DNA from 4 places in the Clostridium subterminale genome. Region 2 is predicted to be linked to each of the others. Evidence: riboswitches for the same ligand, from Rfam matches in the RefSeq annotation. Region 2 holds a riboswitch; each other region holds the start of a gene.
What was found. A riboswitch is a leader RNA that binds a small molecule or an ion and turns the genes downstream of it on or off. The one in region 2 is predicted to bind thiamine pyrophosphate.
Positions count from the first base shown of each region.

Region 1: another riboswitch for thiamine pyrophosphate. It lies ahead of thiT (energy-coupled thiamine transporter ThiT); the one in region 2 lies ahead of thiE (thiamine phosphate synthase).
Region 3: another riboswitch for thiamine pyrophosphate. It lies ahead of thiW (energy coupling factor transporter S component ThiW); the one in region 2 lies ahead of thiE (thiamine phosphate synthase).
Region 4: another riboswitch for thiamine pyrophosphate. It lies ahead of thiC (phosphomethylpyrimidine synthase ThiC); the one in region 2 lies ahead of thiE (thiamine phosphate synthase).

Region 1 is NZ_BAAACI010000002.1:274,579-277,897, forward strand. Features, by position in the region: gene ABDZ93_RS07175 (C40 family peptidase) at 1-476, shown strand, start outside; gene ABDZ93_RS07180 (cold-shock protein) at 677-877, shown strand; TPP riboswitch at 1,015-1,110, shown strand; gene thiT (energy-coupled thiamine transporter ThiT) at 1,361-2,008, shown strand; gene ABDZ93_RS07190 (YhfM domain-containing protein) at 2,092-2,898, opposite strand; gene ABDZ93_RS07195 (hypothetical protein) at 2,992-3,319, opposite strand, start outside.
Region 2 is NZ_BAAACI010000006.1:413,601-416,919, reverse strand. Features, by position in the region: gene thiD (bifunctional hydroxymethylpyrimidine kinase/phosphomethylpyrimidine kinase) at 185-964, opposite strand; gene thiE (thiamine phosphate synthase) at 1,048-1,689, opposite strand; TPP riboswitch at 1,763-1,872, opposite strand; gene ribH (6,7-dimethyl-8-ribityllumazine synthase) at 2,122-2,583, opposite strand; gene ABDZ93_RS10875 (bifunctional 3,4-dihydroxy-2-butanone-4-phosphate synthase/GTP cyclohydrolase II) at 2,835-3,319, opposite strand, start outside.
Region 3 is NZ_BAAACI010000001.1:319,495-322,813, reverse strand. Features, by position in the region: gene thiM (hydroxyethylthiazole kinase) at 1-821, opposite strand, end outside; gene thiW (energy coupling factor transporter S component ThiW) at 883-1,380, opposite strand; TPP riboswitch at 1,476-1,577, opposite strand; gene ABDZ93_RS01770 (CPBP family intramembrane glutamic endopeptidase) at 1,727-2,413, shown strand; gene purB (adenylosuccinate lyase) at 2,443-3,319, opposite strand, start outside.
Region 4 is NZ_BAAACI010000006.1:597,849-601,167, forward strand. Features, by position in the region: gene ABDZ93_RS11735 (threonine/serine exporter family protein) at 1-143, shown strand, start outside; gene ABDZ93_RS11740 (threonine/serine exporter family protein) at 179-628, shown strand; gene ABDZ93_RS11745 (hypothetical protein) at 717-1,151, opposite strand; TPP riboswitch at 1,564-1,665, shown strand; gene thiC (phosphomethylpyrimidine synthase ThiC) at 1,863-3,176, shown strand.

The DNA of each region.
Region 1 (3,319 bases), on a different contig from region 2:
CTACTGGATACATTAGTTGTGACTATGTAACCATAGCTGATGAAAATCAATCATCAAATCCTATAGTAAAGGAAACTCCTCTTATACAAAGCAATTATACTGGAGAAGATATAGTTGCTAAAGCTGAAGAATACCTTGGAGTTCCATACCTTTGGGGTGGATTTACCCCTGTAGGCTTTGATTGTTCTGGGCTTGCTCAATATGTGTACAAGCAACTAGGAATATACATAGAAAGATCTACATACTATCAAGTACATCAAGGTATCATCGTTGATCGTAATCAATTAAAACCTGGGGATTTAATTTTCTTTACTACTAACGATGATGATCCTAATGATATATCTCACGTAGGAATCTATACGGGTAATGATTTATTTATCCAAGCTCCTAAGCCTGGTGACTGCGTAAGAGTTTCTAATTTAAATTCTGCTTATTATAGTAATAGATATTATATTGCTAAACGTATAATAAAATAGTATAAAAAGTTTCAAATTGAGAACACTATAATTAATATCTAAGAAGTTAGATATGGTCAAATATTTTGAAAGGAGATTCCGTGCTTATCTTAGTAATACTAAGATTTAATGCCCTCGAGTACACGACCAACAGGAGTAGCACCGCAAAACTGAGTATGTTGAAAAGGGTGCAACTATTAAAGTTGCTTAACGGAGATTATATGGAAGTAGGAACAGTAAAATGGTTTAATAGTGAAAAAGGGTTTGGCTTTATATCTATGGAAGGTCATGAAGATGTATTTGTACATTTCTCTGCTGTAATGGGAGATGGCTATAAGGTTCTTGATGAAGGACAAAAGGTTCAATTTGAGATAGTTAGTGGGGATAGAGGCCCTCAAGCAGCAAATGTTACAAAAATATAGATATATATTTTAAAGAAATATGTATTATTCATCATTATAGAGACACGACTTTATTCGTAGTCTCTATTTTATTTTATATAATCAACCCATGTTGAACTATAAAACTATGTATGATATTATGATTATATAAAATAATATTATTGTGCTAGGGGTGCTACGGCTGAGAAATGATTTTTCATTACCCTTTACCTGACCTAGATAATGCTAGCGTAGGGAAGCGATTAATAAGCTTAAGTTAATACTTAGTTATTTAGCCGTGTTCTTACGAACATGGCTTTTTTTATAAACAGAGTTCTTTGCTTCAGAGGGAGTTTTTACTCCCTCTGAAGGTTAGAAATCGTTATCCAGGGTCGTAGCCGCTCTTTGCTCCCACTTTGAAGAAGATGGGAGTATTAAAGCGGGTAGTCATCGGATAAAGTAATAAGACAATACTTCAGCTTCAACATTAGTCCTTAGCACTACTTAATTAAAGGAGGACTCTTTATGGAAATCTTAGAAAATATCAAAAATATTCTAGCTAGTTGGACAACTATTGCCACCTTATTTGGTGTCCTGATTCTATTTTGTGTGTTTATAAAAATTAAGCATATCAAATTTACTTCTAGATTAACAGCTCATATAGCACTAGCAGTTGCAATGTCTATAATTCTTCAATTTTTTAAATTTTTCGAATTTCCTTATGGTGGAAGTGCAACTCTTGCTAGTATGTTACCTATAATATTAATATCCTTAATTTATGGACCTACTATAGGAATGTTCACCGGTTTTGTGTATGGTATATTAAATTTTATTATAGGACCTGCATATATACTGCACCCTATCCAAGTTCTTTTTGACTATACTCTTCCTTTTATGGCAATTGGGCTTTCTGGTTTTTTTAAGAATAACAAGTTCTTAGCTATAGTAGTAGCTTTCTTTGTGAGATTTATATTCCACTACATAGCCGGAATAATTTTCTGGGGAAGCTATGCTGCTGAATATCACTTAACTCCAGCAGTATATTCACTAGTATATAATGGTCCTTACATTCTTATAGATTGTTTAATTTGCATAGCAGTATGCTCAGTTATAAATTTAAATAGTCTTACAAAACGATTAGCTCCATATATTAAGAATTCTACATTAGACTAATTTTAAAAGGCTATAGCATGATCATTAAAGAATTATCATGCTATAGCCTTTTCATTATCATATTTATTTCTTTATCTTATCTTTTAGAACCCTTCCGGCTTTTCTTCACTTATGTTAAACTTCCATTCTCCATGTTCATAAACGTTATTTATATAATAGCTAATTGATGAAGCATTCTCAGCCTTTTCAAATGTAACAATACCTTTATATTTTTTAGAAGTATATCCTTCTGTTTTTATACTCATAACTACATTAAAGTCATCCTTGCTAACAGAATCATCCATAAATGTTACTGAGTTAAGTTTATTTGCTTTTTTTCTAAACTCTTCAATTTCTGTGGATATCTGAAAACGTGCAGCCATATTATCACTAAAGATATTAATTCCAACCTTCCCTGCATCTTTATTAGCTGATACATACTTATCTATACAACTTAAAATAGACGTATAATACACATACTTAAAGTCGATAGGTTTTCTTATGTTCGCAAAGTTCTTTATAATGTCATTATCTAGTCTCTTAGAAACAATATATTTGTTATCATCATTATAAAAATTTGCCCCGTCTTTTTTATCAAGACCAGCTACATAATTAAAAGTTTTAACATCCGTTGGACTCTCGTATATCTCCAAAGTATAGTCTGGATCTAAAGTTGATTTTTCCTCAACTACACTTGCACTGGATAATATACTATATATATCATTTATTACATCTTCATCAGTAACAGTAAACTTATAACTTTTATCTCTAGTACTCTGAATTGTAACCTTCATAATATTTCTTTCTTGCATATAATTAAAATCACTATTTCCTCTTATACCACAAGCGGAAATTAATAATGATGCTATTACTAATAATATAATTACTAAATTTCTTTTTATTCTTCTCACCTTTGACCTCCACTTGAAAAATTTCAATAATTTTTCATTCTTTATCTTATGTTTTATTATAATAGTTGTTATGCATTAAATCAAATAACTCTTTTACTTTTCAAAGGAAAAAGTTTCAACTATATTTTGAAACACCACTTGTGTATTTTCTCTAGTTTTTTTATCACTAATTATAAATGTTATTTTAGCTACATAATCATCATATGGAACATAATACTCATAGGTTCTTTTTATGTTATCTTTACTACTCTTTAAATCATACTGAATATAATCTAATTCTCTATTATCTATCTTCACTTTCTCTTTTTTATAATCTTTTATTCCCATCCCTTCTACATCTGCTATGCATTTATCTATTATAGCTTCAACACCTTCAACACTATTTATAAGTTCTATAGAACCATAAGTATTAGCATCCTCT
Region 2 (3,319 bases):
AGAGTTATAATATTAATCCTAGCTTATACATGTAAAATTTAAATGCTATTACTTATATATATATATTAAAAAAAGAGACTATTATATTAAAATAATCTCCTTTTTCATATATTATTCATATATTTAAATCCAATATTGATTGGAATTTCTTCAAAGCAATTTAATAAGTATATACCAACTTGATTTATAAACTCCAACAATGATTAAGAGGTCCATTGCCTTTTCCAAGATTTAAATTAGCCCTTAAAGCGCCAGTTATATATTTTTTCCCCCTTGAAATACTTTCATTGATACTATAACCTGCTGCCAAATTACAAGCTATAGCAGATGATAAGGTGCAACCTGTTCCATGGGTATTTGAATTATCTATTTTTTCTTCATAATACCAAGTTATTTCTCCATCTTTATATAATAAATCGTCAGCACAACCTTCTAAGTGACCTCCTTTAATAATAATTTTTCCTTTATACTCCCTTGAAATTTTTTTAGCTGCTTCTATCATATTTTCTTTACTGAAAATTTTAAATCCACAAATACATTCTGCTTCTGGAATATTTGGAGTAATTACATCAGCTATAGGCAAAAGCTTTATAATTAAAGCTTCCATGGCATCCTCTGAAAGAAGTCTACTTCCACTAGTAGATATCATAACTGGATCAACTACAATATTTTTAGCCTTATACTCCAGTAATCTTTCTACAATTTCTTCAATAATCTCCTTAGATGATACCATCCCTATCTTAATGGCATCTGGGAAAATATCTTTCATAATGCAATGGATTTCTTTACTTAAAAACTCTCTTGGTACGTTTATAACATCATAAACTCCAGTGGTATTTTGCGCTGTTAAAGCTGTTATAGCACTCATTGCATACATTTTATGTGCCACAATAGTTTTTATATCTGCTTGTATTCCAGCTCCTCCACTGCAATCTGATCCTGCTATTGTAAGTATCTTCTTCATTACAAATCAATCCCCTCTATTCAATGTGTATATTACACAAAATATTGTGCATCTAAAATACATATCTATTTTTCCTGTGTATTCTATTGAGTTAGTATTCTTTCAGTTAACCCTAACATTTGTTTTGTGGCTACCAACACATCTTCTTTGGAAAATATAGCAGATACTAAAGCTACTCCATCTATTCCTAAACCTTTTAGGTTCATAATATTATTCTCATCTATGCCTCCAATAGCTACTACTGGTATAGATACAGCTTTGCATATATTTTTAATGGTTTCAAAAGTTATCACTCTAGTATCTAATTTAGTTGAAGTGGAAAAAGCTGCTCCAACTCCAATGTAGCTTGCCCCATCTTTCTCTGCTTTAATAGCTTGCTCCACAGTTTTTGCTGTAACTCCTAAAATTTTATCTTTACCTATTAATTTTCTTACTTCTGCTCCATCCATATCACCTTGACCTATATGAACCCCGGAAGCATCAATCTTTATAGCTATTTCTACATTATCATTAATAATTAAAGGAATATTATATTTATCTGTAATTTTCTTTATGTCTTTTCCTTCTGTAAGAAATTCATTATAGGCTAATTGCTTTTCTCTTAGCTGAATTAATGTAGCTCCACCTTGTAAAGTTTTTTCTATTTCTTTGGTAAATGACTTTCCATTTAACCAACTTCTATCAGTTACCACATATAACTTCATTTGATTTTTACTAATACTCATTTTATACACTTCCTTAACATAATTTTCGTAGAATCTAAAAAAATATGGGACATACCAAATAGCATGCCCCATTAATATTCTTAATGTAATTCCCTACGTTGGCATTATCCAAATCAGGTTATAGGTCGAAGCTACCTTTTGCTTCCTCTCAGCCTGTTGTTACAAGCTCCCTAAATATTCAATTTTCTTAAAGCATAGCATTGATTACATCTATTGTCAATTTTCTCCGAATTATATGTAATTTAATTACACTGTTTAAATGCGAAATCACCTAAAACCTGCATGAACAGAACAACTATTTAAATAGTTTTATATTTAAATAGTTTTATATTTAAATATAAAAATATATAACTATTTATACATTTTTATAGGGAAAATTGTATTATATAGTATGCTTAGATGCTTATTATCTTTGCACTATTAAATTTTATATTAAAAATTCTTTAATAAATTTGCCATTTCTATAGCTGTTACTGCTGCATCATAACCTTTATTACCTGCTTTAGTCCCAGCTCTTTCTATAGCTTGCTCTATAGTATCTGTTGTTAGAACCCCGAAAATAACCGGTTTCTCTGTGCTAAGGGATACTGATGCTATTCCCTTTGAAGCTTCAGCACAAACATAATCAAAATGTGGTGTAGAGCCCTTAATAACTGCTCCAAGGCATATAATTGCATCATAATTTTCATTTTGAGCCATCTTCTTTGCTACTAATGGTAATTCAAAAGCTCCTGGTACCCATGCCACTTCAATACTGTCTTCTTCTACTCCATGTCTTTTAAGTCCATCAATGGCTCCACCTAAAAGTTTAGATACAATAAACTCATTAAATCTTCCTACTACTATTCCAACTCTTAATCCTTGTGCAACTAAATTTCCTTCAAATATTTTCATCATTATTCCTCCTAAATTATATTTTAATTTATAACTAAATCATAGATTTAGAGTCTTATATGAGGCTTCGCTCATATTAATTTCAAAATGAAACTCCTTCTCATATGCATTCGAATGAGTAAGTGCGACTAACTAAATCATAGATTTAGAGTCTAATATGAGACTTCACTCATACTAATCTCAAAATTAAACTCCTTCTCATATGCATTCGAATGAGTAAGTGCGACTAGCTAAATCATAGATTTAGAGTCTTACTTATAGTTAAGCATGTGCTCCATTTTATTTTGTTTAGTTTTTAAATAAAATTCATTATCCTTATTATAATTAATTTGGATTGGCACTCTTTCTACTACCTCAATATCATATCCATCTAACCCTTTAATTTTCTTTGGATTATTAGTCATAAGTCTAAGTTTTTTAGCTCCTAGTTCTTTCAGCATTTGAGCTCCTATTCCATAATCTCTAAGATCTGCTGGAAATCCAAGTTTAATGTTTGCCTCTACTGTATCATATCCATGGTCTTGTAAATCGTATGCTTTTAATTTATTTATAAGCCCTATGCCTCTTCCCTCTTGCCTCATATATAAAAGTATTCCACAGCCTTCTTCTTCAATTCTTCTTAAAGCTTCTGCTAATTGTTCTCCACAATCACATCTATTAGAGCCAAGGACATCTCCAGTTAGACATTCAGAGTGCAGTCTTGTTAAAATTGGTTTATTCTCATCAATTTCTCCTT
Region 3 (3,319 bases), on a different contig from region 2:
TTCTTTTCTATTTTTATTTTATTCTCTAAAATTTTATTCTCTACATTACTTATACAATCAATTAAATGTATTTTTAAAGATCCACTTCCCTGAGATTTTTCTACTATTTTACTATAAGCAAGTTCACCACATACTCCCATAATACCTAAAGCAGTTACGGTAGCATCTAATAGTTTATCTGGATTAGCACCAACTAAAACTCCTATAATCGATGAAAGCATACATCCTGTTCCTGTTATATTTCTCATGGATGGATGCCCATTTCTAATAATATATACCAAATCTTTATCTGCAACTATATCTATAGCTCCTGTAATGGCTATAATTGCCCCTAGATCTGTAGAAAGCTGTGTAGCTAGACCAATTGCACCTTCAATGTTATCTTCAGTTATAGTCTCAATTTCACTAGCATCTACACCTTTACATATTGTCTTTTTATTTCCTATGGTTTTTATTTCGGAAATATTTCCTTTGATAACTTGAAAATCCACAGTGTTTAAAAGCTCCTTTAGAGCCTGTTGTCTAAAGGAGGATGCACCAACACCTACAGGATCTAATATTACAGGATGCTTTAATTTATTAGCTCTCCTCCCTGCTTTAATCATGGCTTCTAATGTTCTTAGATTTAAAGTTCCTAAATTCATCACTAAGGCATTGCTTAAGGTGGTTATCTCCTCTACTTCCTCTGGATCATCAGCCATAATAGGAGAACCTCCACAAGCTAAAGTTATATTTGCACAATCATTAGCTGCTACATAATTAGTTATATTGTGCACTAGTGGGTTAGTTTTTTTTGCTATATCTAAAATATCTTTAATCATTTAATCCCCTCTCTATTAATATTTATTTTTTAAATATTAATGTGTTAACTTCTAATTACCTTCATTCGTTAGAAAATTTTTCTAATATTCCTGTTTTCTTGAGAGCCATTAAAAATAGTATGGCTATTACTGCACCACCAATGGAGCTTACGCTAAATGGCACTACAAAGCCCCAAAGAGCTGCTTCCTTTGATAGAATGAACTTTGCTACTGGATAGGCTATTAAAGCTCCTATTACCCCTGTACCGAAGATTTCTCCTATAGATGCCATAGTTATTTTTTTATTATATTTATATAGTATTCCTGCTAAGATAGCTCCACACATACTTCCTGGAAAAGCTAGAAATGTTCCTGTACCCATTAGCACTCTAATTAAAGAAGTAAGGAAAGCTATAGCTACTCCATAAAAAGGACCTAAAATAACAGCTGATAACACGTTTATCAAGTGCTGAACTGGAGCACATTTCGCAATTCCTACTGGTATAACTATAACTGTAGATAAAATAACTCCCATTGCAATGAAAATTCCAGCTAAAGTTAATTTTTTAGTTTTTAACATTACATATCATCCCCTCAAGATCAATATTTTTTTATTTACTTACCCTCCCCTATATGAACAAAAATAAAAGGTACACCAACTAAGTGGTATACCTATAATTATATAAATCTACTTCCTACGTTGGCATTATCCAAATCAGGTACGGTCGAAGTTTACACTTCCTCTCAGCCTGTACACAAGCTCCCGAATATTAAGTTAACTAAATATTATCATAATGAATTACTATAGTCAATTAAGGATATACTTGCTATTTTAGAAAAATAATATGCTATAATTATTTTAAAGCCTTGAAGTATTATTTAAAGCTATAAATCTATATACATAAAATTTTCAAGGAGGATAATCTATGAAAAATAAACAAGCTACCCTATCTATTATTTCAGTAGTAATATTAGGTTGTATTATTATGGCCTTAGTGGAAATTTTAATTATACCTAATTATTTTACAAAATCATTAATAAAAATATGTATATTTTTGATATTGCCCTTAATTGTATGTATAAAAGATAAATCTATTTCCTTTAAAGCACTTTTTAAGGGAAGTAAAAAAAGCATATTTTTTGCACTTATATTTGGCATAGTTGTATATGTCTTTATATTAGGAGCCTATTTTATTCTAGGACCATTTTTTGATTTTTCTATGGTCACCACTAATTTAGAGAATAATTTAGGAGTAACTAAGGATAACTTTTTATTTGTAGCACTATATATTACATCTATTAATTCTCTTTTGGAAGAGTTTTTCTTCCGTGGTTTTTCCTTCTTATCTTTAAAAGAGGTTAGTTCAAGGAAAATCGCCTATATTTTTAGTGCTTTAGCCTTTGCTATTTATCATGTGGCTATTATGAATAATTGGTTTACTCCCCCACTGTTCATTTTACTTATAGTTTCACTATTCATAGCAGGACTGCTTTTTAATTATCTTAATGAAAGGTTTAACAATATTTATGTATCTTGGATAGTTCATATGTCCGCTAATTTAGCTATTAACACCGTGGGATTTATCCTCTTTGGTATCATAAAAATAAGCTGAAATGCATTGGCATTCCAGCTTATTTTATACTATACGTTTATTTCTACTTCTTCACCTAATTCATTTTTATGAGTTTCTAATACAGGGTTTATATATTCCTCTATAAAATCAACTACTTGCCCACTAGCTCTTCCAGTGAACTTACTTGGATCTATTATAGATAGAATCTCTTCTTTTGATAATCCAAAGGATTCATCAGCTAGTATTCTTTCTATTAAATCATTCTTTTCTCCAAATTCTTTTACTTGTCTTGCAGCAGCTAAAGAATGAACTCTTATTTTTTCATGAAGTTCTTGTCTATCTCCTCCACGTTTAACAGCTTCCATCATAATATTTTCTGTAGCCATAAATGGTAACTCACTATTAACATGAGCAGCTATTACCTTTTCATATACCACCATATTAGAAGTTATGTTGATATATAAGTTAAGTACTCCATCAAGAGCTAAGAAAGCTTCTGCAACGGATATACGTTTATTAGCAGAATCATCTAGTGTTCTTTCAAACCATTGAGTTGCTGCAGTAATTGCTGGGTTAAGAGAATTTACAATTATATATCTTGAAAGTGCACTAATTCTTTCACTTCTCATAGGGTTTCTCTTATATGCCATAGCAGAAGATCCTATTTGATGCTTTTCAAAAGGTTCTTCCATTTCCTTCATGTTTTGAAGAAGTCTCATGTCATTACTAAATTTGTATGCACTTTGTGCTACTTCAGATAATGTATTTAATATTATAGAATCTAATTTTCTAGAGTAAGTTTGGCCAGTAACAGGATATGCTTTTTCAAAGCCCATTTTTTTGCATACAATTTTATCTAATTCTTTTACCTTTTCTTCATCATTATTAAATAAAGACATAAAGCTAGCTTGAGTTCCTGTAGTTCCCTTAACTCCTCTAAATTTC
Region 4 (3,319 bases), 180 kb from region 2:
TTACTAATGGAATAAAGGATATAATCTATGGTGATTTTACAGCTGGGATTTCAAAGGTGGGAGAGGCAGTTTTAATTATAACAGCAATTGGTTCAGGAATTGGTACTGTATTATCCTTTAGAAATTTTCTAGGAATTTTTTAGAGAAAATATATTTAAGTGAAAGTAGAGGCTGCGTAATGATTAAACAAATTGTTTTGGCGTTTCTTGGGAGTGTGTTTCCGGCAATATTATTTAATATAGATAGAAAAAAATTAGTTTGGGCAGGAGTTTCAGGAACTTTTGCATGGATAACATATTTAATAATATTTAATTATGGAGGTAGTGTAACCATAGCTACTTTCATGGGAGCATTTGTAGTAGGGGTTTATAGTGAAGTAATGGCAAGAAAGTTAAAAGCTCCAAGTATGCAGTTTTCTATACCAGGAATATTTCCGTTAGTACCAGGAGTTATGGCTTATAATACAGTATTATATATAGTAGATCAAAATTATGACCTTGCTTATAGCAGTGCAATGAAAACTATTATAGTAGGTGGAGCTATTGCCTTTGGAATGATGCTATCTTCAACTACCTACAAATTCTTTATTAAAATTCAAAGAGATATACAAGGAAAAAGAATATCTTAAAATTAAAATAAATATTTAGGCTATGTTTTAAACTTGTTTTAAAACATAGCCTATATTAAAATCAAGTTCAAATTAAATTTATACTTGATTATTGAGCTTTCTTTTCGCTGGACTTATTGTCTTCAGGGCTACACTTATTTTCACACTCTGGTTTTTTCATATGTTTACCAGAAGTCTTTTCATCCTTAGCTTCAGGAGTTTTTGTATCTCGTTGTTTTTTCTCATCAGTTTCATTTAAAGTTGGTTTCTTTTCTTCTTGTTTAGGAGCTTTTTCCTCTTCAGGCATAGACTCACTTATAGTTTGTTTCTTTTCATCTGATTTTTTTATATTATCTTCTTCCTCAGTCATAGTTGCTTTCTTGTCTTCAGCGGGTTTTGCATCCTTAGATTTTTCTGCTGGAGTCTCGATAGTAGTCATTTTTTCACTATTAGAATTCATTGCTATATTATCATATCCAAAGACTGCAGTAGAAGAAGCCATGATGGTACCAGCTAATGTTAGCATAATTAAAGATTTTTTCATTGCAATACACCGTCCTTTTAAAGTATTTACTTAAATTTTTAAGTATGAGTAAATTTGATAAGAACAACAAGAATAAGGATAACCTATTGAAAAATAAAGGGTTTAAGAAAACTCTACCTTAGTTTATCCCTAGAAAGAAAAAAATATGTTATTAAAAATTTTCCATTTCAAATGTGGATAATTATAGATAAACACAGTTCTTAGCTTCTTTGAAGCTTACTAACAGAATTCTAAGTATCAATTTATTCGATACTTAGAAGTCGTTGTCCTTTAGGGAAAATCGTTATCCAGGGACGTAGCCGCTCTTTACTCCCACTTTGAAGAAGATGAGAGTATTAGAGCGGGTAGTCATCGGATAAAAAGTAAATTTGAAAATTATTGTTTTTATGTTATAATGAAGTTAATTTAATAATTATTTAGCTAGGGGTGCCTAATGCTGAGAGAAGCAATAATTGCTTTAACCCTTGAACCTGATGTGGATAATGCCATCGAAGGAAAGCTTTAAAAGATTTCAATAATAGCTTATTTATAAAGATATTTATAAATATTTATTTTATGAATTCAACCAAAGGCTTACCTTATGTAAGTCTTTATTTTTTGCATAAAATCAAATAAAAATTTTTATAAATAATATATAAGCAATTATTTTCTCCTAAATAAAGGCGCTATATTATTAAATTAAATAATTATTGTACTTAAGGAGGAAAAAGTATGAATTTTACAACACAAATGGATGCTGCTAAAAAAGGCATTGTAACAAGAGAGATGGATATTGTTGCTAAGTCAGAGAATATGGATGTTCAAGAGTTAAGAGCTTTAGTAGCGAAAGGAAAGATAGCTATACCTGCTAATAAAAATCATAAATCTCTTGTACCACAGGGAGTAGGACAAGGACTTAAAACTAAAATAAATGTAAATTTAGGTATATCTAAGGACTGTGACGACATAGATAAAGAAATGGAAAAGGTAAAGGTTGCCTTAGATATGAAAGCAGAAGCTATTATGGATCTTTCTAACTATGGAAAGACTGCAAAGTTTAGAGAAAAATTAGTAGAGATGTCAACAGCCATGATTGGAACAGTACCAATGTATGATGTAGTTGGTTTTTATGATAAGGAACTTAAGGACATATCTGTAGACGAATTCTTTACAGTGGTAGAAAAGCATGCACAAGATGGAGTAGACTTTGTAACTATCCATGCTGGATTAAATAGGGAAACTATAAATACTTTTAAAAGAAATAAGAGGCTTACTAATATAGTTTCAAGGGGAGGATCTCTTTTATTTGCTTGGATGGAATTAAATCAAAGAGAAAACCCATTCTATGAGTATTTTGATAGACTTTTAGATATATGTGAAAAATATGATTTAACTTTAAGCTTAGGAGATGCATGTAGACCAGGCTCAATAGCTGATGCCACAGATGCTTCACAAATTAAGGAACTTATGGTACTGGGGGAGCTTACTAAAAGGGCGTGGAAGAGAAATGTACAAGTTATAATTGAAGGTCCAGGACATATGGCAATAAATGAAATTGAAGCTAATATGTTACTTCAAAAGAGACTTTGCCATGGAGCACCATTCTATGTTTTAGGACCTTTGGTTACAGATGTAGCTCCGGGCTATGATCATATAACTTCTGCCATTGGTGGAGCTATTGCAGCAAGCTATGGAGCAGACTTTTTATGCTATGTAACTCCAGCAGAGCATTTAAGACTTCCAAATTTAGACGATATGAAGGAAGGTATAGTGGCAGCTAAGATAGCAGCGCATGCAGCAGATATTGCCAAAGGAATTAAAGGATCAAGACAGTGGGATAACGAAATGAGTAAGGCAAGACAAGAACTTAATTGGGAAAAGATGTTTACTTTAGCTATAGATGAGGAAAAACCAAGGAGATATAGGAAAGAGTCTACACCACATCATGAAGATAGTTGCACTATGTGTGGTAAAATGTGCTCAATGAGAAATATGAATAAGATTCTAAGTGGAAAAGATATTAATCTTTTAAGAGAAGACGATTAATAATTAATAAAAGGACAGTCTTAAAAATTAAGCTTTCATTAGTATTTGAAAGCTAGTGATTTTAAGGTTGTCCTTTTTTATATATATCTTTATGTTAGATAGATTTAATACTATAAAGAATAATTACTTTAAAGTTTATACTA